3 regions of the Bacillus rugosus genome follow, and region 2 is predicted to be linked to each of the others. Evidence: riboswitches for the same ligand, from Rfam matches in the RefSeq annotation. Region 2 holds a riboswitch; each other region holds the start of a gene.
The links. A riboswitch is a leader RNA that binds a small molecule or an ion and turns the genes downstream of it on or off. The one in region 2 is predicted to bind S-adenosylmethionine.
Positions count from the first base shown of each region.

Region 1: another riboswitch for S-adenosylmethionine. It lies ahead of metN (methionine ABC transporter ATP-binding protein MetN); the one in region 2 lies ahead of M0696_RS08465 (phosphoadenylyl-sulfate reductase).
Region 3: another riboswitch for S-adenosylmethionine. It lies ahead of M0696_RS19840 (5-methyltetrahydropteroyltriglutamate--homocysteine S-methyltransferase); the one in region 2 lies ahead of M0696_RS08465 (phosphoadenylyl-sulfate reductase).

Region 1 covers NZ_CP096590.1:3,238,183-3,245,498, forward strand. Annotated here, with positions in the region: gene M0696_RS16480 (carboxymuconolactone decarboxylase family protein) at 189-566, opposite strand; gene metQ (methionine ABC transporter substrate-binding lipoprotein MetQ) at 651-1,475, opposite strand; gene metP (methionine ABC transporter permease MetP) at 1,489-2,157, opposite strand; gene metN (methionine ABC transporter ATP-binding protein MetN) at 2,150-3,175, opposite strand; SAM riboswitch class I at 3,283-3,389, opposite strand; gene M0696_RS16500 (SCP2 sterol-binding domain-containing protein) at 3,504-3,848, opposite strand; gene M0696_RS16505 (thioredoxin family protein) at 3,954-4,274, opposite strand; gene M0696_RS16510 (toprim domain-containing protein) at 4,276-4,638, opposite strand; gene M0696_RS16515 (YusG family protein) at 4,716-4,952, opposite strand; gene gcvH (glycine cleavage system protein GcvH) at 5,008-5,391, opposite strand; gene M0696_RS16525 (arsenate reductase family protein) at 5,458-5,814, opposite strand; gene fadE (acyl-CoA dehydrogenase FadE) at 5,923-7,316, opposite strand, start outside.
Region 2 covers NZ_CP096590.1:1,650,213-1,657,528, reverse strand. Annotated here, with positions in the region: gene cobA (uroporphyrinogen-III C-methyltransferase) at 1-489, opposite strand, end outside; gene cysC (adenylyl-sulfate kinase) at 588-1,181, opposite strand; gene sat (sulfate adenylyltransferase) at 1,194-2,342, opposite strand; gene cysP (sulfate permease) at 2,391-3,455, opposite strand; gene M0696_RS08465 (phosphoadenylyl-sulfate reductase) at 3,467-4,168, opposite strand; SAM riboswitch class I at 4,333-4,438, opposite strand; gene pyrE (orotate phosphoribosyltransferase) at 4,583-5,215, opposite strand; gene pyrF (orotidine-5'-phosphate decarboxylase) at 5,212-5,931, opposite strand; gene M0696_RS08450 (dihydroorotate dehydrogenase) at 5,900-6,835, opposite strand; gene pyrK (dihydroorotate oxidase B electron transfer subunit) at 6,835-7,316, opposite strand, start outside.
Region 3 covers NZ_CP096590.1:3,910,341-3,917,656, reverse strand. Annotated here, with positions in the region: gene M0696_RS19845 (5-methyltetrahydropteroyltriglutamate--homocysteine S-methyltransferase) at 1-920, opposite strand, end outside; SAM riboswitch class I at 998-1,104, opposite strand; gene M0696_RS19840 (5-methyltetrahydropteroyltriglutamate--homocysteine S-methyltransferase) at 1,173-2,306, opposite strand; SAM riboswitch class I at 2,391-2,497, opposite strand; gene M0696_RS19835 (LURP-one-related/scramblase family protein) at 2,563-3,051, opposite strand; gene M0696_RS19830 (hypothetical protein) at 3,224-3,502, opposite strand; gene M0696_RS21025 (hypothetical protein) at 3,780-3,905, opposite strand; gene pepT (peptidase T) at 4,009-5,241, opposite strand; gene yxjL (two-component system response regulator YxJL) at 5,291-5,947, opposite strand; gene M0696_RS19815 (sensor histidine kinase) at 5,934-7,154, opposite strand; gene M0696_RS19810 (DUF1453 family protein) at 7,172-7,316, opposite strand, start outside.

The DNA.
Region 1 (7,316 bases), 1.6 Mb from region 2:
GACGTATAATCGAGGTTCAGTCTATCCTGGCTGTTGCAAATAATGAATCAATCCCTTCATATATTTGCTTCTATTGTATCAGCCTTGCGATGGATGCTGCAAAAAGGATATGGCTTGAAATAACGGCAGATGAGACGAAAGCATCCTTTTAGATCAAATGAGAATTGTTTTTCGGAATATTCCTTCTCTTAATGCGTGGTGTTTCCAAATTCCTCGATGCACTGCTGGACAACTGTCACGCCTTGGCTGAGAGCCGCGCCGCCTCCAAATGCCGCTGCCACACTGACTGCTTCGAGAATGTTTTCTTCTGTCGCTCCCTCATCAAGACAGCCTTTTGTGTGATAGATCATGCAATATTCATCCTGTGCATTGATGGCGATTCCGAGGGCGATCAGCTGTTTTTCTCTTTCAGTCAGAGAATTGCCGGCAAAGCATTGTTCAGTAAACTCGTTAAACTTTCTTCCCATCAGCGGCATCTTTTGTTCAAATGTGCCTAAACCTAATTTATACTGTTTTAGCGCGTCCTGCATGCTTCCTCTGTCTTGATTCAAAGAAGATCCCTCCATCTGTTTAACATTCCTTTTTATTATGAACAGCTTTTATGAAAATACCCGAAAAAAACCCCGGATTTCTCATCCGGGGTTTCAGTCTTATTCAGATACAGGAAGCACAGCTCCGTCGTATTTTTTCTCGATGAAGTCTTTGATCTCTTTAGAATGAAGAACTTCCATCAGCGCTTTGATTTTTGCTGAATCTTCTTCGCCTTTTCTTACTGCAATGATGTTAGCGTATGGGTTGTTTTTCGTTGATTCTACTTCAATCGCATCTTTTTTAGGATTTAATTTATTTTGGATCGCATAGTTTACATTGATGAAGACCGCGTCTCCTTCTTTGTTATCATATGCTTTTGCCGTTAATTCAGGCGCTACTTTTTTGAATTCAAGGTTTTTCGGGTTTTTCTTAATGTCCTTCAATGTTGCGTCAACTGTTTCCACTTTAGAATCAAGTGTGATTAATCCTGCGTTTTCAAGCATTGCAAGCATACGGCCTTGTTCAGCGACATTGTTTGTCAGGATAATTGTCGCACCGTTTGGAAGGTCTTTCAGCGATTTGTATTTTTTAGAGTAAATACCGAATGGCTCTAAGTGAACAGCTCCGGCATTCACAAGCTTGTAATCTGTGTTTTCTTTCATTTCTTGCTCAAGGTAAGGAATGTGCTGGAAGTAGTTCGCATCCACTTCTTTATCAGCTAAAGCTTTGTTGTACATCTTGTAATCACTAAGCACTTTCACTTTCAGCGTGTAGCCTTTTTCTTTCAATAATGGTTCAGCTTCTTTTAAAATTTCCGCATGCGGTGTTTTTGTCGCTGCAATCACAATTTCTTTCTTGCCGGATTCAGCGCCGTTATTTGATCCGCAGGCAGCCATAACCCCTGCAAATACAAGCAGTAATGCACCCAAAAATAGCTTTTTCAATGTAAATCCTCCCTTATCGTTTATCTATAATATTTGTTATTAAATCACCGATGATTTGAATAATAAAGACGATGATTAAAATAAATACAGTTGCAACGAAGGTAACATCAGCATTATTAGACTGATATCCTTCTACGTACGCAAGGTTTCCAAGGCCGCCTGAACCGATGGCTCCGGCAATTGCCGTTGAGCCGATCAAAGCAATGGCTGTAACCGTGATGCCAGAAATAAGGGCCGGCATAGACTCCGGAAGCAGCACTTTGAAAATAATCGTAGACGTTTTGGCGCCCATTGATTTAGCGGCTTCAATAACACCTTTGTCAACCTCGCGCAATGCGATTTCAGCAAGGCGCGCGTAAAACGGTGCCGAGCCGATCACCAGCGCCGGCAATGCGGCGTTTGGCCCTAAGATCGTGCCGACTAAGAACTTCGTAAACCCTAAGAGTAAAATAATTAAAATAAGGAACGGAATTGATCTGAATATATTGACAACGGCTGCAATCACAGAGTTGACCGCTTTATTCTGCCAAAGGCTCCCTTTGCTTGTCAGGAAAAGCAGCAAGCCGAGGATCACCCCGATGACAAAAGCAAACAGTAAAGAGATCAGCGTCATATAAAGTGTTTCATATGTCGCATTCCATAACTCAGTTAAATCAACGTTCGGGAAGTATTTTTCAAACATTCGTGATCACCTCTGCTTTCACCTGTTTGTCATTAATGAACCGGATCACGTTTTGCACTTCTTCTTCGGCTCCATCAATATGGATGAACAGTGAACCGTAAGCTCCATCCTTCGTCTGCGAGATTTTCCCTTGCAGAATATTGACGCTGACATTGAAGTTTCTGATCATTTCTGTAATCAGAGGCTGCTCAGCTGAATCACCGACAAATGTGAGCTGAACCATTTTTCCTGATCCTGTTTCATCAAGAAGGTGCTGAAGCGTTTCTTTCGTTTCTTCCGGCTCTGTCACCTGCTGAACAAATCGTTTTGTCATGTCTTCCTTCGGATTTTTGAAGACATCGAGAACTTCGCCTTCTTCCACAACCTTTCCGTTTTCCATAACAGCGACTCTGTTGCAGATTTTGCGGATGACATGCATTTCGTGCGTGATCAGCACAATCGTCAAACCGAGTCTTTCATTAATATCGGACAATAGATCCAAAATTGAATCTGTTGTTTGCGGATCTAATGCTGATGTCGCTTCATCACAAAGGAGAACCTTCGGATTGTTTGCAAGCGCTCTGGCGATTCCAACACGCTGCTTTTGCCCGCCGCTCAGCTGAGACGGATAAGATTTTTCTTTTCCTTCTAATCCGACCAGTTTAATCAGTTCATCGGCGCGCTTGATCCGTTCACTCTTTTTCACCCCGGCAATTTCTAAAGGAAACATGATATTGTCTCTAACGGTGCGCGACCAAAGCAAATTGAAATGCTGGAAAATCATGCTGATTTCATGGCGTGCATTTCTTAAGGCGCGTCCGTTTACTTCATTAATCTTGGTTCCCGCCACTTCCACGGTTCCTGAGGTTGGTTTCTCAAGGCCGTTCAGCAGACGGATTAAGGAACTTTTACCAGCTCCGCTATATCCTATAATTCCAAAAATCTCACCTTTTTTGATGGAAAGCGAGACATTTTGGACAGCATTGACATCTCCGTGTTTCGACTTATAAACTTTTGAAACATCTTGAAGATTGATCAAAGCAATCACCTGCCTTAACACTATTCTAAGAAATCTTCCGGGTTTTTTCTGCAAAAGAAAAGCCTTTCTGCACACTTGAGCAGAAAGGCTTATATAAAATGGCCTTTCTCTCATCTTTCAAAGCTGAACGCTTCGTGTGAATTGGCACCATTTCAACAGCGTTGATGGTTGCCGGGCTTCATAGGGCACTTCCCTCCACCTCTCTTGATAAGAGAAATATATAGTCTTTTTCGTCCGGAAATTCTTAATGTAGAATAGCATGGCGAATGATTAAATGTCAATAAAATAAATGATGTCAACTTTTACTATTATAATAATTTCCTATTTTTTAATTCTTTAAAATTCTCTGAAAAAACCCATTCGTCAGCCAGAGTATAGCTTCTAGTTTTAACAGGGCTCTGAATGACCCCTTCACTTTCAGGCTTCCGCTCTGAATCAGGTGCTGAAGGGAAATATCTCCGTGCAATAAATGAATGATTTCTGTTTGGTTTCCGTAAAAGGTCAGGTTGGACGTTTGGGGCGGAGAAATTTTCTTCATTTCTCCCTGTTCGTTTATTGAGACGGTTAAGGCTTCTGTTTCTCCTTGGAAGGTAATGAGCAATGTTGAAGCGTTCAAAAGGGGTTTTAAAAACAGATGCTGATACTCATCTTCTAAAACTTCCGCTTTCTCCATATGTACAACCTCCTATTTGTTGGTCATACATACATTTCTCTTTTTGGCGCAAGAACCCCTTTATAAAACGAACGACAATTTCATTGGAATGTGCCGAGAAATATGTCATAAATGGGATGCGGAAGATGATTTTTGTTTGATCAGCTCATATAAATAAGAAACCGAATGAAACGCATATCCTCTTTCGACCACTTTTCCGCCTTTAAACAGCAGAAAACAAGGGACGCTTTCTATTTGATACGCTTTTGCGAATGTCGGAGAGTAATTGACATTGTTTTTATAGAAGGCGACATCAGGCAGCATTTCTTTCACCACTGTCAGCATTTTGCTTGCAAGCTGGCAGGTGCCGCAAAACGGAGTATATAAGTAAAGGAGATACACATCATCTGCAATGTGCTCAAGTTCATGTTCTTGGAGTTCTTTCATGCTATACACCTCGGGATTTTCTTTCAAGAAAAATAGTATGGACATTCAAATTCGCGCGCAGCAATACAGAGGCGACATGGTGCCTGGGCGCAGCCGCCACTTCCTTATAGGCTCTGTCGATATGTAGATGGCAGGCTTCGTTAAATTCTCTTTTCAGCTGTTTTCTTAATTTCTCACCTGATTCATCAGCATCAACTAATATATAGACGTCTTTATCGTAAAGCTCGTCAGCCAATTCCTCAAGCTTCAGCTGGCTGATTGTTCCGTTTGTGCAGATAATGCGCACTGGTTCATTCAGGACGCTTTCGATTTTCTCTTTATCTGTTTTCCCTTCAACAATCATAACCTTTTCCAGCTCATCCATCTTCATCTTCTTCACCTGCCGCGTCATATTTGAAACGTTCAGATTGTAAAAGAAGGCAGTGAAATTCACCGCCAACATTAACACCAGCCGTTTTCGTAGTCACAATCCACATATTTTTCGTCGTTTCCTGAGACCACATCAGCTGTCTTATAAAATTTCTCATTTTCAAAGGAATAACCGGACTTAAGCTCATATTCATTCATGCTTGTCATTTGGCCAATCATCTCATTTTCATGATATAACGAGAGCCGGCCATTTTGAAAGCGGCCTGTCACATCATTGGTGACATCGAGCTTATGTTTGCTGAAAGCCATATTGGACACCTCCCATAACGTTAGCGTGTCCAATTGCCTTTACAGCTATCCTGTTTTAGTCTTCTTGTGTCATCTCTTCATATTGCTCTGCTGTCATCAGTTTTTCAATTTCAGAAGCGTCAGACGGCTTAACGACGATCATCCATGCTTTTTCGTACGGAGATTCGTTAACGAATTCCGGACTGTCATCAAGATCTTCGTTTACTTCCACAACAGTTCCGTTAATCGGTGCATAAAGCTCAGATACCGTTTTAACGGATTCAACGCTGCCGAACGGCTCGTCCGCTTTGATTTCAGCGCCGACTTCAGGAAGCTCGACAAACACGATGTCGCCTAGCTCGGACTGGGCAAAATGCGTAATTCCGATTCTGGCTTTTTCTCCTTCAACTTTTACCCACTCGTGTTCTCCTGAGTAACGCAAATCTTTAGGTATGCTCAATTGAATCCCTCCATTTTTTACAGCACTACAATAAGAAGATACCACACTTTTCAAAAAAAATTTACATTAAGCCCAGTTTTCTTCAAATTGGTCTTCTTTAAAACCGACTGTCACTTTTTCGCCGTCTGTTGTAAGCGGCCGTTTGATCAGCATTCCGTCTGAAGCCAGCAGTTCAAGCTGTTCGTCCTCCGACATGTGATACAGCTTTTCCTTGAGATTCAGCTCGCGGTATTTCATGCCGCTCGTGTTGAAAAATTTCTTGAGATCCAGCCCGCTTTTTTCATAAATCGCTTTTAGTTCTTCTTTGCTTGGTGGCTGCTCTGCAATATGTATTTCGTTTATTTCTTTCCCATGCTCTTCAAGCCATTTCTTTGCTTTGCGGCACGTTCCGCATTTAGGGTACCAGTAAAAAGTTAACGACATCTTCTTCCCCCTCAATAAAATAATCGAGGTTATTTTAACACAGTTTGTTTTAAAAACCTAAAACAGTGCTTCTTAAAAAAGCTCCGCGCATGCGGAGCTCTTGGCCAATCAGACAATATATTTTTCAGCCTCGAAAACGCCCGCTGCTGCTTCGCGTTTTTTCTGAATGACGTTTTTAGGAGTTACGCGCGTCAGCTTGCGCAAAGCGGAAAGCATCATGCGGAGTGAATCTCCTTCTTCCATTGCGATAAGAGATTCCTTCGCGTGCGCTTCAATTTCGTTAAAGGCTTCCTGAACGAAAATTTCAGTATACAGCACCTTTTGCACCGCTTTTTCTGCGCCTTGTGCGGCAATGGCTTTTTCCGTTCTGAGCACGGCTGACTCCATTGCGTACACATTGCTGACAATATCCGCGACGTTGACGAGAATTTCCTGTTCGCGATCGATGGCTTTTCCGTATTTTTGTGCAGCGAGACCGGCAGCGAACAGCGCGATTTTTTTGGCTTGCTTAACGATATATTTCTCCTGCTCTAAAACGCCGCTGCCAGGCTCTTCAGGCATAATCATCATGAGTTCTTCCTGCAGCGACTGCGCTTTCTCAAATAGAGGCAGTTCGCCTTTGAACGCTTTTTTCAGGAAAGTGCTTGGCACGATTAACCGGTTGATTTCGTTTGTGCCTTCAAAAATTCGATTGATCCTCGAATCCCTGTAGGCTCTTTCTACTTCGTACTCCTGCATAAAACCGTAGCCTCCATGAATCTGCACGCCTTCATCTACGATATAATCAAGTGTTTCAGAGCCAAATACTTTATTAAGAGAGCATTCGATTGCATATTCGGCAATTGATTTGGCAATTTGCCGGCCGTCCTTGAGATCTTCGGCCGTAAACTGACTCATATTGTCTTCGAACAGCCCCACGGTTCTGTAGACAGAGCTTTCCATTGCGTACAGCCTTGAAGCCATTGTCGCCATTTTTTCCTGTGTCAATGAAAAGCTCGCAATTGGCGTTTTAAATTGGCGCCTCTGATTTGCGTATGCTGCAGACAGCTCGATTACCCGCTTAGATGCACCGATTGTGCCAACCGCCAGCTTGTAGCGGCCGATGTTTAAAATATTAAAGGCGATGAGATGCCCTTTGCCGATTTCTCCAAGCAGATTTTCTTTTGGCACTTCAGCCTGATCTAAAATGAGCGTTCTTGTCGATGATCCTTTGATCCCCATTTTCTTTTCTTCCGGGCCCGTGGATACTCCCGGGAAATCTTTTTCTACAATAAAGGCCGAGAACTTTTCGCCGTCCACCTTAGCGTAAACGACAAATACATCAGCAAAGGCAGAGTTAGTAATCCACTGTTTTTCCCCGGTTAACACGTAATGGGTTCCCGCTTCATTCAGTACGGCTGTCGTTTTTGCTCCAAGCGCATCAGATCCAGAGCCCGGCTCAGTCAGTGCATAAGCCGCGATCTTTTCGCCCGAAGCGAGCCCAGGCAAATATGTTTTCTTTT
Region 2 (7,316 bases):
AATTCCTGTAGCCAGCGCTTTCCACTTTTCATCAAAATCTTCGTCTTTTTTGTAATGACCCGTTACAAAAGCGACGTTAGAGCCCGCATCCCGGTGAGTAACAGGAATTCCGGCATAAGCAGCTGCCGCAATTCCTGACGTAATGCCAGGGATGATTTCAAACGGTATTCCGTTTTCAGAGAGGCATTCCGCTTCTTCCCCTCCTCTGCCGAACACAAAAGGGTCTCCGCCTTTCAGTCTGACAACGTTTTTCCCTTTTTGCGCATACTTCACAAGAAAGCGATTGATGGTTTCCTGCTTCATCGTATGAAAATCTGGAAGCTTCCCGCAGTAGATCAGGTCTGCTTGCTCTTTGGCATATTCTAAAATCTCTTTATTTACTAATCTGTCATATAGGATGACATCAGCTTTTTCAATGGCTTTCAGCGCTTTAATTGTCAGCAGATCAGGGTCACCGGGACCCGCTCCTACAATATATACTTTCCCCATCGTATTTCCCCCGATCTATTCGAGTTCTTCCAGAACATTCGCTGTGGTGTTGTTCTAGCTTGCATTCCGCCTTCTGAGAAGAACACAGCAGATCATATTCAGCTCAATTTTTGTTTGACAAACTCGATCAGCTGGCTCTTGCACGCTTCACGGTCATGCTGTCCTGAATCAAGAACGAGCTCTGGTGCTTCAGGCTCTTCATAAGGAGAATCAATTCCTGTAAAGAACGGAATTTCCCCGTTTCTTGCTTTTTTATAGAGCCCTTTCGGATCTCTTTGTTCACAAATATCGAGGTCGCATTTAATGTATACTTCATTGAATTCGCCTGCTTCCACAAGCTGGCGAACTTGCTCTCTGTCCTTGCGGAAAGGAGAGATAAAAGCAGTAATCACAATGGTGCCCTGCTGAACAAAAAGCTTTGCCACCTCTCCAATTCGGCGGATGTTTTCTTTTCGGTCTTCATCAGAAAAGCCAAGATCCTTATTTAAGCCGTGACGGATATTATCTCCATCCAGCACAATGACTTGGTAGCCCAGCTCAAACAATTCTCTCGCAGCGGCATTGGCAATCGTTGATTTGCCTGAACCGCTCAACCCTGTCAGCCAGAGAATGGAGCTTTTGTGCTTGTTTTTTTGCTGGTACTCTTCTTTTGTAATAGAGGCTTCATGCCATACGATATCGCGATTTGTCACTGCCAGTCCTCCTTAAGATACGCCTGCTTCTTCTTTTTTCTTCATCCCTCTGATTAACACTTCTACGACTTCTGCGCGGCTGAATTCTGCAGGTGGCAGTACACCGTCTCTCAGCATGCCTCTTACCTTAGTGCCTGATAAAATAACATGATGCTCTCTGCCGTGAGGGCACGTTTTCGCTGTTCCCATATTTCCGCATTTTTCACAGAAGAAGCTGTGCTCGAATTTTAGCGGTGTAATCCCGAGCTCTTCAGGTTTAAATGTGTCAAACAGCTCTTGTGCCTCATATGTTCCGTAATAGTCACCTACACCTGCGTGATCGCGGCCGACAATGAAATGCGTGCAGCCATAGTTCTTTCTGACAAGCGCGTGGAAAATCGCTTCTCTCGGTCCTGCGTAACGCATCGCCGCTAAGAAAACGCCGAGGAACACGCGGTCTTTCGGATAGTAATTGTCTAGAAGCACTTGGTAGCTTTCCATCCGCACATCAGCTGGGATGTCATCAGATTTTGTTTCGCCTACCAGAGGGTTCAAGAACAAGCCGTCTACTGTTTCAAGAGCCGTTTTTTGAATGTATTCATGCGCTCTGTGAACAGGATTTCTTGTTTGGAAACCGACAATGGTTTCCCAGCCTTTTTCCGCAAACTGGCGTCTTGTTTCCGCTGGTTCAAACGTAAACTCTGGGAACTGTTTTGAAGCTTTTTTAATCAATGTGATTGGTCCGCCGACGTATGTATCGCCGCGGCTGAACAGCTTTTTAACACCCGGGTGCTCCTGCTCATCCGTTTTGTACACATTGACAGCTTCTTTTTGTTTGTCAGGAACATACAAGTCTTCAATTTGGATAACGCCGTATGTTTCTCCTTCATACGTTAATTTAACCGTTTCACCGATTGACAGTTCCTCTGCTTTTTGCGCATCAACCGGAAGCGTGATCGGAAGAGACCAGACAATACCAGAAGATAGACGCATGTTTTCGACAACAGATACGTAATCTTTTTCATTGAAGAAGCCTTCGATCGGGCTGTATGCGCCGATTCCGATTAATTCCAAATCTGCAAAAGAAATTAAATCAAGTTCAATTTCTTTTTGAATGCTGCTCACATCATATGATTCATTTACTCTGTTTACTAATGTTCCTCCGTGTGGTGCTAAGCTCATAATATCGATTTCCTCCTAGTTAACATATAAAATAACTCAGATTAATAATCAGATTCCCCCGCCTTGTTCGTGGACAGAGCGTCTCTCTTTACGAATGGCCTTCGTCAGGCTTACGGCACCGCCCGTCGCTAAAAGCACACTTACCATGATAAAGATTGAATAATAATCCGCTTTTAAAAACAAGGATACAAGCAGATAAGAAATTGATAGAGATAAAAACGGCGATACGATCCATACCTTCAGCATCGTTTGCACAACTTGTTTATGAAACACGTTCGGACCGTTTTTCGCCATGCCTATTCCGATAATAGACGATGACGTGACTTGCGCCAAGGGCACCGGCATCCCAAATACAGAACTGATGATCACCAGTCCGGCTCCTGTACCGGATAAGAGAATGCCTTCTCCTTTTGAGAATCTCGTAATTTTCTTCCCGTTTGTTTCTAACACCCGCCGTCCTAATAACAGCGCGCCTAGAGCCACAAAAGCTCCCCCATACAAGGTTCCTTTCGCTACATCCAGCACACCGGCCGCTACTAACGGGCCAACGGCATTCGCCACGTTGTTCATGCCGGCAGAGAATGCTTCAAAAAATCCGGCACCTAACAAAACAATGCCAAGAATTTTTTGCTTTTTAGAAGATTTAATTTCAATCTTAAAATAACGAAACAGCTTAGATACGAAATATGTGAAACCGAAAGCGAACAGCGGGACAAAAACCCAAAACGACACAATCACCAGAAGGTTGTTCACAAACAATACTTTGTAAGCCACTCCCACGCCGACAACTGCGCCGACTGTTACTTCACTTGTCGACAAAGGAATGCCGAGGAGATTAGCCGTAAAAAGCGAAAGCGCCGCTGCTCCAATAATAATGCAAACAATCGTCAGTGTAATCGTCTGCTCGGGGATAATCCCGGAGCTGATGGTTTTTACAACCTCGCCCCCGCCAATGACCGCCCCGGCCAGCACACCGACTGCGCATAGGATCAAAGCGTAGGTTTTCTTTTTGATGGCTCCAGAGCCGTAAGCAACTCCCATCGAAGCTGCAGCGCCGCTAGCACCAATATTCATCGCGAAAAACAAGCTAAATAAAATAGCGGCTAGTTCCATTTTGCAGCTCCTTATTCATGCAGTCCGCATTCTGTTTTCGCCATACCATTCCATCTGCCTGAACGTAAATCCTCTGCAGTAAAAGCAGGAGCCGTACAAGGCGCGCAGCCAATACTAGGATATCCTTGGTCATGAAGCGGATTGTAGTCAAGCTCATTCCGGGATGTGTATCTCCAAATGTCTTTCCAAGTCCAATGGATAAGCGGGCATACTTTTACTGATTTGAATTTTTCATCTTTGTTTAAGAAATTCGTATTGGCACGGCTTGGCCCTTGATCGCGGCGCAGGCCGGAAAGCCAGGCTGGATGTCCTGAAAGCGCCTCTCTTAAAGGAACGATCTTTCTAAGATAGCAGCACTGATTCGGCTCTCTTTCCCACAGTTTGTCACCATGTTCTGCGGCTTGCTCCTCAAGGGTAAGGTCTGGTTTTTTCAGGATGATATTTAGACCCGGATAACGTTCCTTCACTCGTTCAATCGTTTCATAGGTTTCTTTAAAATGAAGTCCTGTATCAAGAAACACAATCTCTGCGTCTTTTTTCACTTTATAAATTAAGTCAATCAGAACGATTCCCTCAATTCCGAAACTGCAGGCATAAACAAGCTGGTCGCCGTAATGGCCGTATGCCCACTTTAAAACTGACAACGCTCCTTTATAAGGATCGTCTTCCGGAAATGTAATCGTTGGCTCTTCCCAATTATCGTACGTTAACATTTCTTCTTTCCTCCTTTCGGAGACAAACAAACAGTAGCTTTCTGCCGGTTGTCTTTTCCCAATTGTAATGTGATGCGCGGCTGCTGTTATCACAGACAGCCTTTTTTCCTCTTAAAATAAAAAACTTTCAATCCGGCGGAAAGAAAGACAGGAACAGCATGTAGCCCTTATCTTTCAAAATGGAATTCATTTTGCTGGAAGTAGCACCTTACAAACTATGCAGGTTGCCGGGCTTCATAGGTCCAGTCCCTCAGCCGCTCTTGATAAGTTTTTAGATTTGTAGTAAATTTTAGCACAATTCTAACATAAGTCAACCCGACTTTTTTTATAGGAATAATAAAAAAACAGGCCGCGAGGCCTGTTTTCAAGTACAGAAAGGCTTTGAAGCCTCTATACATCACCGAAATTTATTTTTTATTTTTTAAACCAATCTTTTGACTCGGGATTTTGTTTCCACGTTTTCAGTTTTTCTAGATCGTCTGAATGAATATTCCCGTTTTCAAGCGCGACCTCTGTGAGCGTATCATAATCAGTTAATGAGTAGTATGGCAGTTCTGCTTTCGTGAACGCTTCCTGCGCTTTAGGGAGCCCGTACGTAAAGATTGAGACGACACCGAGCACTTCGCAGCCAGCCGCTTGTAAAGCTGCCGCAGCTTCAAGTACGCTTCCTCCTGTTGAGATTAAGTCTTCAATGACGACAGTTTTTTGCCCCTTTTGCACAGCTCCCTCAATCTGATTGCCTTTTCCATGCGCTTTTGGTTTACTTCTCACATAACACATCGGAAGGTTCAAACGGTCAGCCGCCAGAGCAGCATGAGGAATACCGGCTGTTGCTGTGCCCGCAATCATTTCAGCATCAGGAAAATGCTCTTCGACAAGCTTACTGATGCCTGAGGCTACATCATTTCTGACCCCAGGGAAAGATAGCGTAAGGCGGTTGTCACAGTAGATTGGCGATAAAATGCCGCTTGCCCATGTAAATGGCTCGTTCGGGCGTAAAAATACAGCTTGGATGTCTAATAGATGTTTTGCAATGATTTGTTTCATGATTTGATTCCCTCCCATTCGAGTCTGACAGCTTCATAGGCTTTTACCGGGTCTTTCGCTTTTGTAATCGAGCGTCCTACTACAATTGCTGATGAACCTTTCTCTCTTGCAATCGCGGGTGTCGCTACGCGGATTTGGTCATTCGCAGCGTCCTCTGACAATCTGATCCCCGGAGTGACAGTGAGAAATGAAGGCGACACCGCTTGGTAAATGGCTTTTGCTTCATGAACAGAGCAGACCACTCCATCGAGCCCGCTTTCTTCTGCCAGTTTGCTGTAATGTACAACCGTGTCGATCAGAGGCTTTTCGATCAGCAGTTCATTATTCATAATTTGTTCAGATGTGCTTGTCAGCTGGGTTACCGCGATAAGTGACGGGCGTTTTTTTCCGGACGGCGTTCCTTCTTCTAAGCCTTCCAGAGCTGCTTGCATCATTTTTTTGCCTCCGGCCGCATGAACATTGACGAGATCCACTCCGAGACCGGCAAGGCGCTTCATCGCTTTGTTTACAGTGGTCGGGATGTCATGAAGCTTTAAATCTAAAAACAGCTCGCAATTTCTTTCTTTTAATTGTTTGACTATTGATGGCCCTTCTTGATAAAAAAGTTCCATTCCAACCTTTACAAATAACGGTTCTTGCTGAAAGAGCGCTAAGAACGCTAGCGTTTCTTCAGCTGATGCAAAATCAAGCGCGATGATGGGCAGGTTGTTTTTCATGGTTCCAGCTCCTTCCGATGCACTCTTCAATTGATTGATAGCCGTATTGACTCAAAACAGCTGGAAGCTGTTCAATAATGTCCGGGCATGCAAAAGGATTCACAAAGTTTGCTGTTCCGACAGCGACCGCGCTTGCTCCCGCGAGAAGAAATTCTAAGGCATCTTCGGCCGTCTGCACGCCTCCCATTCCAATAATCGGGATATTGACCGCTTGGCTGACTTCATACACCATGCGAATGGCAACCGGCTTTATGGCAGGACCGGAAAGTCCGCCTGTTTTATTAGCTAATATCGGCTTGCCTGATTTTAAATCGAGCCTCATGCCGATTAATGTGTTAATCATCGTAAGACCGTCCGCTCCCGCCTCTTCGATCGCTGACGCAATTTCTGTGATGTTTGCCACGTTCGGGGAAAGCTTTACATAAACAGGTACATCTGAAACCTCTTTAACCGCTTTCGTCAAATCAGCAGCCATTTCAGGGTTCGTGCCAAAAGCGATCCCGCCTGTCTTCACATTCGGACAGGAAATGTTCAATTCAAGTGCATGAACATTAGGCGCTTTACTGATATGCTCTGCGACTTCAACGTAATCCTCGACTTGAGAACCTGCGACATTGGCAATAATCGGCGTATCAAACTGTTCAAGCCACGGCAGCTCATTTTGCAAAACGCGTTCAAGGCCCGGATTTTGGAGACCGATCGCATTTAGCATTCCAGCGCCAGTCTCAGCTACCCTAGGCGTCGGGTTCCCGAAGCGGGGCTCCTTTGTCGTAGCTTTGATCATGATTGCTCCGAGACAAGATAAATCATAAAAACGTGCAAACTCTTTTCCAAAACCGAAGCAGCCTGATGCAGGGATGATCGGATTTTTCAATTCAAGTCCAGGCAGTTTGACCTCTAGCATTACAGTGCCACCTCCTGAGCTTTAAATACAGGTCCGTCGAGACATACTTTTACGTAGGATGTCTCACTTTCGTTTGTATGGCACACACACGCGAAGCATGCGCCGATTCCGCAACCCATTCGTTCCTCCATGGAAAGGTAAACTTCTTTATGGGCATATTCCTGTTTTAACGCCTTCAGCATCGGTGTCGGCCCGCAGCTGAGGAGAATGTCAAACTCTAGATTTTTCTGTTTTATTACATCTGTGACAAATCCGGTTTCCCCGTAGCTTCCGTCAGCTGTTGCCACATACGTGTCTCCATACTGCCGGCACTCTTCTTCGTAAAAAACATCCTTTGCCGATTGGAAGCCTAACACATGTATAACCTTTACCCCTTTTTCGTTCAAGCGTTTCGACAGCTCTTGGAGAGGCGGCACACCTACACCGCCTCCTACCAGCAAAGCCGTCTTTCCAGGTTGGATTTCATTAACAGGAAAGCCAT
Region 3 (7,316 bases), 1.9 Mb from region 2:
ACAAGCTGAAGATCAGAGCGCTTCACATAACGGAGCGGCTCAAATCCGCCTGAGCGTGAATCATCATACTCCAGGAAAAGCCCGTCCAGGTTCAAACCGTCAAAAATGGTTTCGGCTGCTGCGTCATAGCCGCCTTCCGCTGTCCAAGTGGACTGGAAGTTGCCGCGGCAAATATGCATTGTTACGGTCAAGTCATCCGGACGGTCGGCAATCGCGTCGTTAATCGATTTCGCAAACAGCTGGCGAAGCTCATCAGGCGTTGTTCCGAACGCTTCGATTTGTTTTAATCCTTTTTCAGATAAGAAAACAGCCCAAGCTGTATCATCAAGCTGAAGGTAGCGGCAGCCTCTGTCGTAAAACGCTTGAATCGCTTTTTTATATGCTTTGGATACATCGTGCTGGAAAAGATGATAGTCGTTTTTGTATGCATCCTTTTCCAGTTTTCCGCGGAAAAACAGCATATTCGGGCTTGGGATCGTCATCTTTGGCGTCGCGTCACCGGCAATGCTATGGAGAAATGAGTAATCTTCAAGCATTGGGTGAGTTGAAAAGTCGATATCACCTGTGACTTTAATGCCGCGTGCTTTTGTCTGTACGTTATGAAATTGAATGCCCTGCTCAGGAGTAAACGGCTCAACGCCATCCAGGTTTTCCAGAAAATCAAAATGCCACCATGCTCTGCGGAATTCACCGTCTGTCACCACGTTCAGGCCGGTTTCCTTCTGTTTTTCCACAATGCGGATGATTTCATCGTTTTCGATTTGGCGAAGCTGCTCAGCTGTAATCTCGCCTGCCGCTTTTTGCAGCCGTGCTTTTTTGACGGGCTCAGACCTCAGCAGGCTTCCGACTTGATCCGCGCGAAACGGCGGTTTTTTTCTTTGAAGTGATTTTTGTTCTGCGGGTGTTGTTTGTTGTGACATGTTGTTCATTCCTTCTTTCCATTCGAATATAAAAAAGCTCTTCCTTTGGATAAGGAAGAGCTTGTGTGACAATCTCAACCTTATCTTCAAGAGCAATCATTGCTCTAAAGGATTTAGCACCATTCTGTTAAACAGCGGTTGCCGGGTATCGCAGGGCCAGTCCCTCCACCTCTCTTGATAAGGAAAACCTTTTTATGAAATTTTCTGATAGTATCTATTATTCACACATTTTCTGTTTCTGTCAATGATAGATTATCTCCACACATCGTTGGCGATGTCGATGACATGGCGCAGCTTCGCCCATTGCTGCTCCTCTGTCAAAAGATTGCCTTCTTCAGTAGAGGCGAAACCGCACTGCGGGCTGAGGCACAGCTGATCCAGGCTCACAAAGCGCGCCGCTTCATTGATTCGGCGTTTCACATCCTCAGGATTTTCAAGCTCTCCATTTTTCGATGTGATCAAGCCGAGTACAATCTGGAGATCCTTGCGTTTCACGAAACGGAGCGGATCAAAATTTCCGGAGCGGTCATCATCGTATTCTAAGAACAGCCCGTCCAAATGTAAGCCATCCAAAATCGTTTCAGCTACAGCATCATAGCCTCCTGATGCCGCCCATGTTGAACGGAAGTTGCCGCGGCAAATGTGCATCGTGATTGCTAAATCATCAGGCCGGTCTGCTACTGCATCGTTAATCGTTTTGGCGAACAAGGCAGGCAATGTTTCTGGATCGCCGCCAAGCGCCCGAACAACCTCTCTGCCTTTTTCCTCAAAGAAGAGAGACCATGACGTATCATCAAGCTGAAGATAGCGGCATCCAGCATCATAGAAAGCTCTGATTGCTTTTTTATACGCTTGGGCCAGATCATGAAAGTATTCCTCTTGGTCGTCATAAAACCCTTTATCCGCCTTTTCACCGAAAAACAGCATATTCGGGCTCGGAATCGTCAATTTTGGGGTCGCGTCGCCGGCAATCTCATGTAAAAATTGATAATCGACAAGCGCTGGGTGGCTCGTAAAATCGAGTTTTCCCGTCACTTTGATGCTGCGTGCTTTTGTTTTCGCATTATGGAACTGAATCCCTTCAGACGGGATGAACGGTTCCACACCATCAAGCCCTTCCAGGAAATCATAATGCCACCAAGATCGGCGGAATTCCCCATCTGTTACCACATCGAGACCGATTTCTTTTTGTTTTTCTACAATGCGGGTGATTTCTTGATTTTCGATATCACGAAGCTGATCAGCGGTGATCTCGCCGGCCGCTTTTTTCTGCCGGGCTTCTTTTATCGGAGCAGATCGCAGTAAACTGCCGACATGATCGGCACGGAAAGGAGCTTTGTGTTGTTTTTCTGTTTTTTGTCCTGCAACATTTGTTTGTTGAGCCATGTCATTCGCCTCTTTTCTGTAATGTGTTGAGCATAAAAAAAGCTCTTCCTTTGAGTAAGGAAGAGCTTGAATGGTCAAATCTCCGCCTCATCTGCAAGAACGCAATGTTCTAAAGGATTTAGCACCATTCTGTTTGAAACAGCGGTTGCCGGGTATCATAGGGCCAGTCCCTCCACCTCTCTTGATAAGGTAATCTTCATATTCAGATTTCAATTATCTTAATATTATTACTTTTGGCTCAATTGTCAATGCCTTTTTAGAAAATACTTTCATCTTCATCGTCATATAATACCATATCAAGCACGATAGCGATGGCTGTGCAGATCAGCACATCTTCCTCATTTGCAATCTGCAGATGATACGAATCACCCCAGCTCAGCCACTTCTTGCTCACCGACATCCGGACATTCTTTCCATCTGTCAGCTGGAATTCATCCTTCCACAAGTCACCATCAATTTCCCAGTTGAGCTTAGAAATTTCAAATTTTGGATTGAAAAACGTCAGTTTCTTCGTGACCTCACAAACTGTTTCCCCGCCAATTGAAATCACATATCGCGGCAATAAAGACATTACTTTTTGTTCTATGGAAACGAGTGTTTTTCCGGTTGAGTCTGTCATTTGTAGCGAGTCCCCTAACGAAAAGAACCGGCCCTCGACCTTGAATGTCTCTTGTTCATCCCGGTCATAAATGTGAAATGCATCTTTAAACGAGAACATCTTTTGTTTCATAAATAATTCGATCATTGCTGAAGTCTCCTTTTGATTTGCCTTATAAGAGATTACGGCCAGGGGGCAAAAAGGTTTCAAGTTTCCAATCTAGTGACCAGAAACGCGCTGACCGTTTTTTACGAGTAATTAATGTTTCTAAATTAAAAAAGGCTGCATCGTTCAGCAGCCTTTCTTTTGAAATATAGTATTAGGAAAGATGCATCCGGCGTTTTTGGCGGATCGCGTCAAGGTCGATTAGGTTGTTGTGATGAGGTGCGGCTGCTGGAAGAGGGCTTGTCTTTTGCGGTTTGCGGCGATTGTCCTTGCTGAAAGAAAAAAGAAGATAGCCGCATAATGCGATGATAATAAAAAGGATCATTATACATTCCTCCCAAAAAAAGTTTTGGTATTCTCTATTGTACGGATAAAACGTCAAAAAGTATTCAAAAAATTCCAAATTGGTTAAAAATAAATAGCTGCCCCTCAAAAACAGTCTAACCTGATAACCTGAAAATAGTCTTGCAAATTGGTGATTGCTCATGTGGTGATTGGTTCTATAGTTACTATCGACGATAAAATAAATTCCTTTATACAACTTTTAACCTAAATTTACATAATTCTATTTTTCTGTTTTTGGGTGCTGTTTTCTTGCTTGTTAGGTTTATACCCTATTTTTCGGAATCAAACACAAAAAACCCAAATTACGGAGCATTTGGGCGGTACGGGGGAATGCAGATTGTAGTTTTGGGGATTAGGATGACTGATCAGAAGAAGCGTTTGAACATTTTTCTGATTTTTTGAAATGGGCTCGATTTCTTTTGCATTTTAAGCGGCCTGGTCATAATCCATTTTTTCAATAGACTCTTTGTAGCGATAGCATGTTTTGTCATTGTTTTTCCTCCTCATGTGTTGATACTTGTTTTACGGAGAATGGATTAAAAATGTTTCATATTTACGCAAAAAAACCAGCCCTTTTTGGACTGGCTTTTGGTATTACGCCTGTTCTTCAAACAGTTTTGCAATCTCAACGATGACATTTACGGCTTTCACCATGTTATCGGCTGAGATGTATTCAAATTTGCCGTGGAAGTTTTCCCCGCCGGTGAAGATATTTGGTGTCGGGAGTCCCATGTAGGACAACTGGGATCCGTCTGTGCCGCCGCGAATTGGAGAAATCTTCGGTTCGATGCCGAGGTTTTCCATTGCTTGCTTGGCAATGTTGACAATTTCAATGACAGGTTCAATTTTCTCTCTCATGTTGTAGTATTGGTTGTTCATATCAAGCTGAATCCGGTCATGGCCGTATTCGTTTTGAAGTTCTTCAACAACACGCTTCATTGTTTCTTTTCTGCTTTGGAAGTGATCTTTGTCAAAGTCTCTGATAATGTAGTGGAGTTTTGTGTCCTCTACATCCCCTTGAATCGACAGCAGGTGGTAGAAGCCTTCGTAGCCTTCTGTATATTCAGGCGCTTCGTCTGCCGGCAGCAGGCTGTTGAGCTTCATTGCGATTTTCGCAGAGTTGATCATTTTCCCTTTTGCCGTTCCGGGATGTACGTTGTTGCCTTTGATGGTGATTTTTGCGGCAGCGGCATTGAAGCTTTCGTATTCAAGCTCACCGAGCGGGCCGCCGTCAACTGTGTAGGCAAAGGACGCATTAAATCGTTTTACATCAAACTTGTGCGGGCCTCTGCCGATTTCTTCATCAGGCGTAAAGGCGACTCTGATTGTGCCGTGCTTGATTTCAGGGTGTTTGATGAGGTAATCCATAGCTGTCATGATTTCAGCGATACCGGCCTTATTGTCTGCGCCAAGAAGGGTTGTGCCGTCTGTAGTGATGAGTGTATGGCCTTTATAGCCGGGCAGTTCTGGGAATTGATCAGGCGACAGAATGACCTGCAGCTGTTCATTAAGAACGATGTCTTTTCCATCGTAGCTTTCAATGATTTGCGGATTCACGTTTTTGCCGGTAAAGTCTGTGGCGGTGTCGACGTGAGCGAGAAAGCCGATTGTCGGCACATCTTTTTCAGTATTGGAGGGAAGAGTCGCCATGACATAGCCGTTTTCATCAATGGCTGCATCCTGCATGCCAATGGACTTCAATTCATCAACGAGCATGTTTCCTAAAGTCAATTGGCCGGGTGTGGAAGGGCAGGTATCAACGGATTCATCGGACTGTGTATCGACTTTTACGTATGTAGTAAACCGTTCAATGATTTCTTCTTTCATTTCCAATCATCTCCTTTGTCTTATTTTATCATGGCGGGATGAGAGATTTCTATTGCACAATACCGTTTCGAATGGCAAAAACAACTGCCTGTGTCCGGTCTTGAGCGTTGCATTTTTGCAGGATGCGGTGCACATGGGTTTTCACAGTGCTTTCGCTGACGAAAAGCTTTTCAGCAATCTCTTCATTTCTCAACCCATAGGCCATTTGCTGAAGAACCTCGAGCTCTCTTTTGGTAAATGGCTCTGCCAATTCTTCAGCATGAGGCTGTTGTTTCGCGCGGAATGTCTCACTAATAATTTTAGCGGCTGTGACTGTGCGGAAAATCGCTTCGCCTCTGGCCGCGGCGCGAATGGCGTCAATCAATTCTTCAGGAAGCGTATCCTTCAGCAGATAGCCGACTGCGCCCGCGCGGATGCCTTCAAATACATACTCCTCGGTATCAAAGGTTGTTAAAATGACAATCTTTGTATCTGGATGTGCGGACATAATGTCTTTCGCCGCTTCAATGCCCGAGCAATGTGGCATTTGGACATCCATGAGGATGACGTCGGGTTTTGTTTGCTTTGCCAGTGCAATGATTCCGTGACCGTCGCCGGCCTCACCGGAAACCGTCATATCCGGCTGTGCGTTGATGACATAGCGGAAGCCTTCACGCACAAGCGGCTGATCATCGGCAAGTGCGACGCGTATTTTATCTTTGTTCATCTTTTTGCTCCTTATTCGTTGTCGTGAGCGGCAGTGACAACTCAATTTGCAGGCCGCTCGGCTGTATGGCACTGAGAGACAGGGAACCGCCTGCTTTTTCAGCGCGCTCTTTCATTCCTGTCAGCCCAAATCCATAAGTAAGATTGCCGGTGAATTGTCCGTCATCGGTGATTGTGACATAAAGATTGGTCTCGTCGTTAGAAATGACGGCAGCCGCATGGGTAGCATTAGCGTGACGGATGATATTGGTCAGCGCTTCCTGCAAGATACGGTAGATCGTCTCGCTTACATGTTGAGACCAAAACTCTTCCGACAGGCCGGCAGTGTTTAAAGAAACGTGTAAGCCGCTCCGTTCCTCCACTTGATGGATGAGCCCCCGCAAAGCAGTAAGACCCACCATTGATTCACTTTGGCTCATTTGGTGAACGACAGACCGTACTTCTTGAAGGCATTCTCTGGCGACTGCCAGTACATTTTGAATGACTTTTTCTGAATCTTCCTTACTGCTTTTGAGGATATAGGGAAGAGATTGAAGCTGAACAATCACAGAAGTCAGCTCATGGCCGATGCTGTCATGAATGTCACGGGCGATTCTTGTACGCTCCTCAAGGACCGCGTACCTTAAAGAAAGAACAGAAGCCTCCTGCAGCTCTGCGTGCGCTTTCTGGAGTTCTTCATGCGCCTGCTCCAGCTGCCAGTGCATTTTCGCTAATTCAGCATGATTCCGTTCAGCCTCTTTTCTCGCTTCTCGCCTGAAACGCATGGAGGAGAAGAAGACGTACAGTCCAATCATGATCGAGATGTGACTGATGATATCGTCCCAGTTGCTGTCAAAAACGGAGTACAGAAAGAAAACGTTGCCTCCAATTAGGCATACTGTAAAAATCAAGGACAGCCGTGCAGGAAGCTTTAGGGCCGCATAAACCATTAAAAATACGATTAAGAAAAAGGCGGCTCCCTGCTCTTGGCCGGAAACAGCCCAAAGAAAAAAGGTCAGGAGCCAAAGCCCGATGAAGATGCTCAAATTGACAGCAGCGGATGTCACATAGGGAATGATCCAAATGAATGCTAAGTACACTGCAAACACAAACACTAATAAAATGGGATTAGCTTTGGCAGGGGGAGATAAAAATTGTATACAATTCAATATGAGAATGAGGCTCGGCACAAGCTTTTTATAGTGCCGAGCCGGAGATTGTCGGTTCATGCTGGTCCTTCTTTCAGTTATTGAATGGATACTTTGCCAGCGGTCAGCCGTCTGTATGCTTTGTATAGCATGATGTTTCGGGCTGTGATGGTGCCGAGGGGAATGAAGAACATAGAGTGAATAATGGCAATAAAAATTGCATTGCTCTCAGGCAGCCATGTT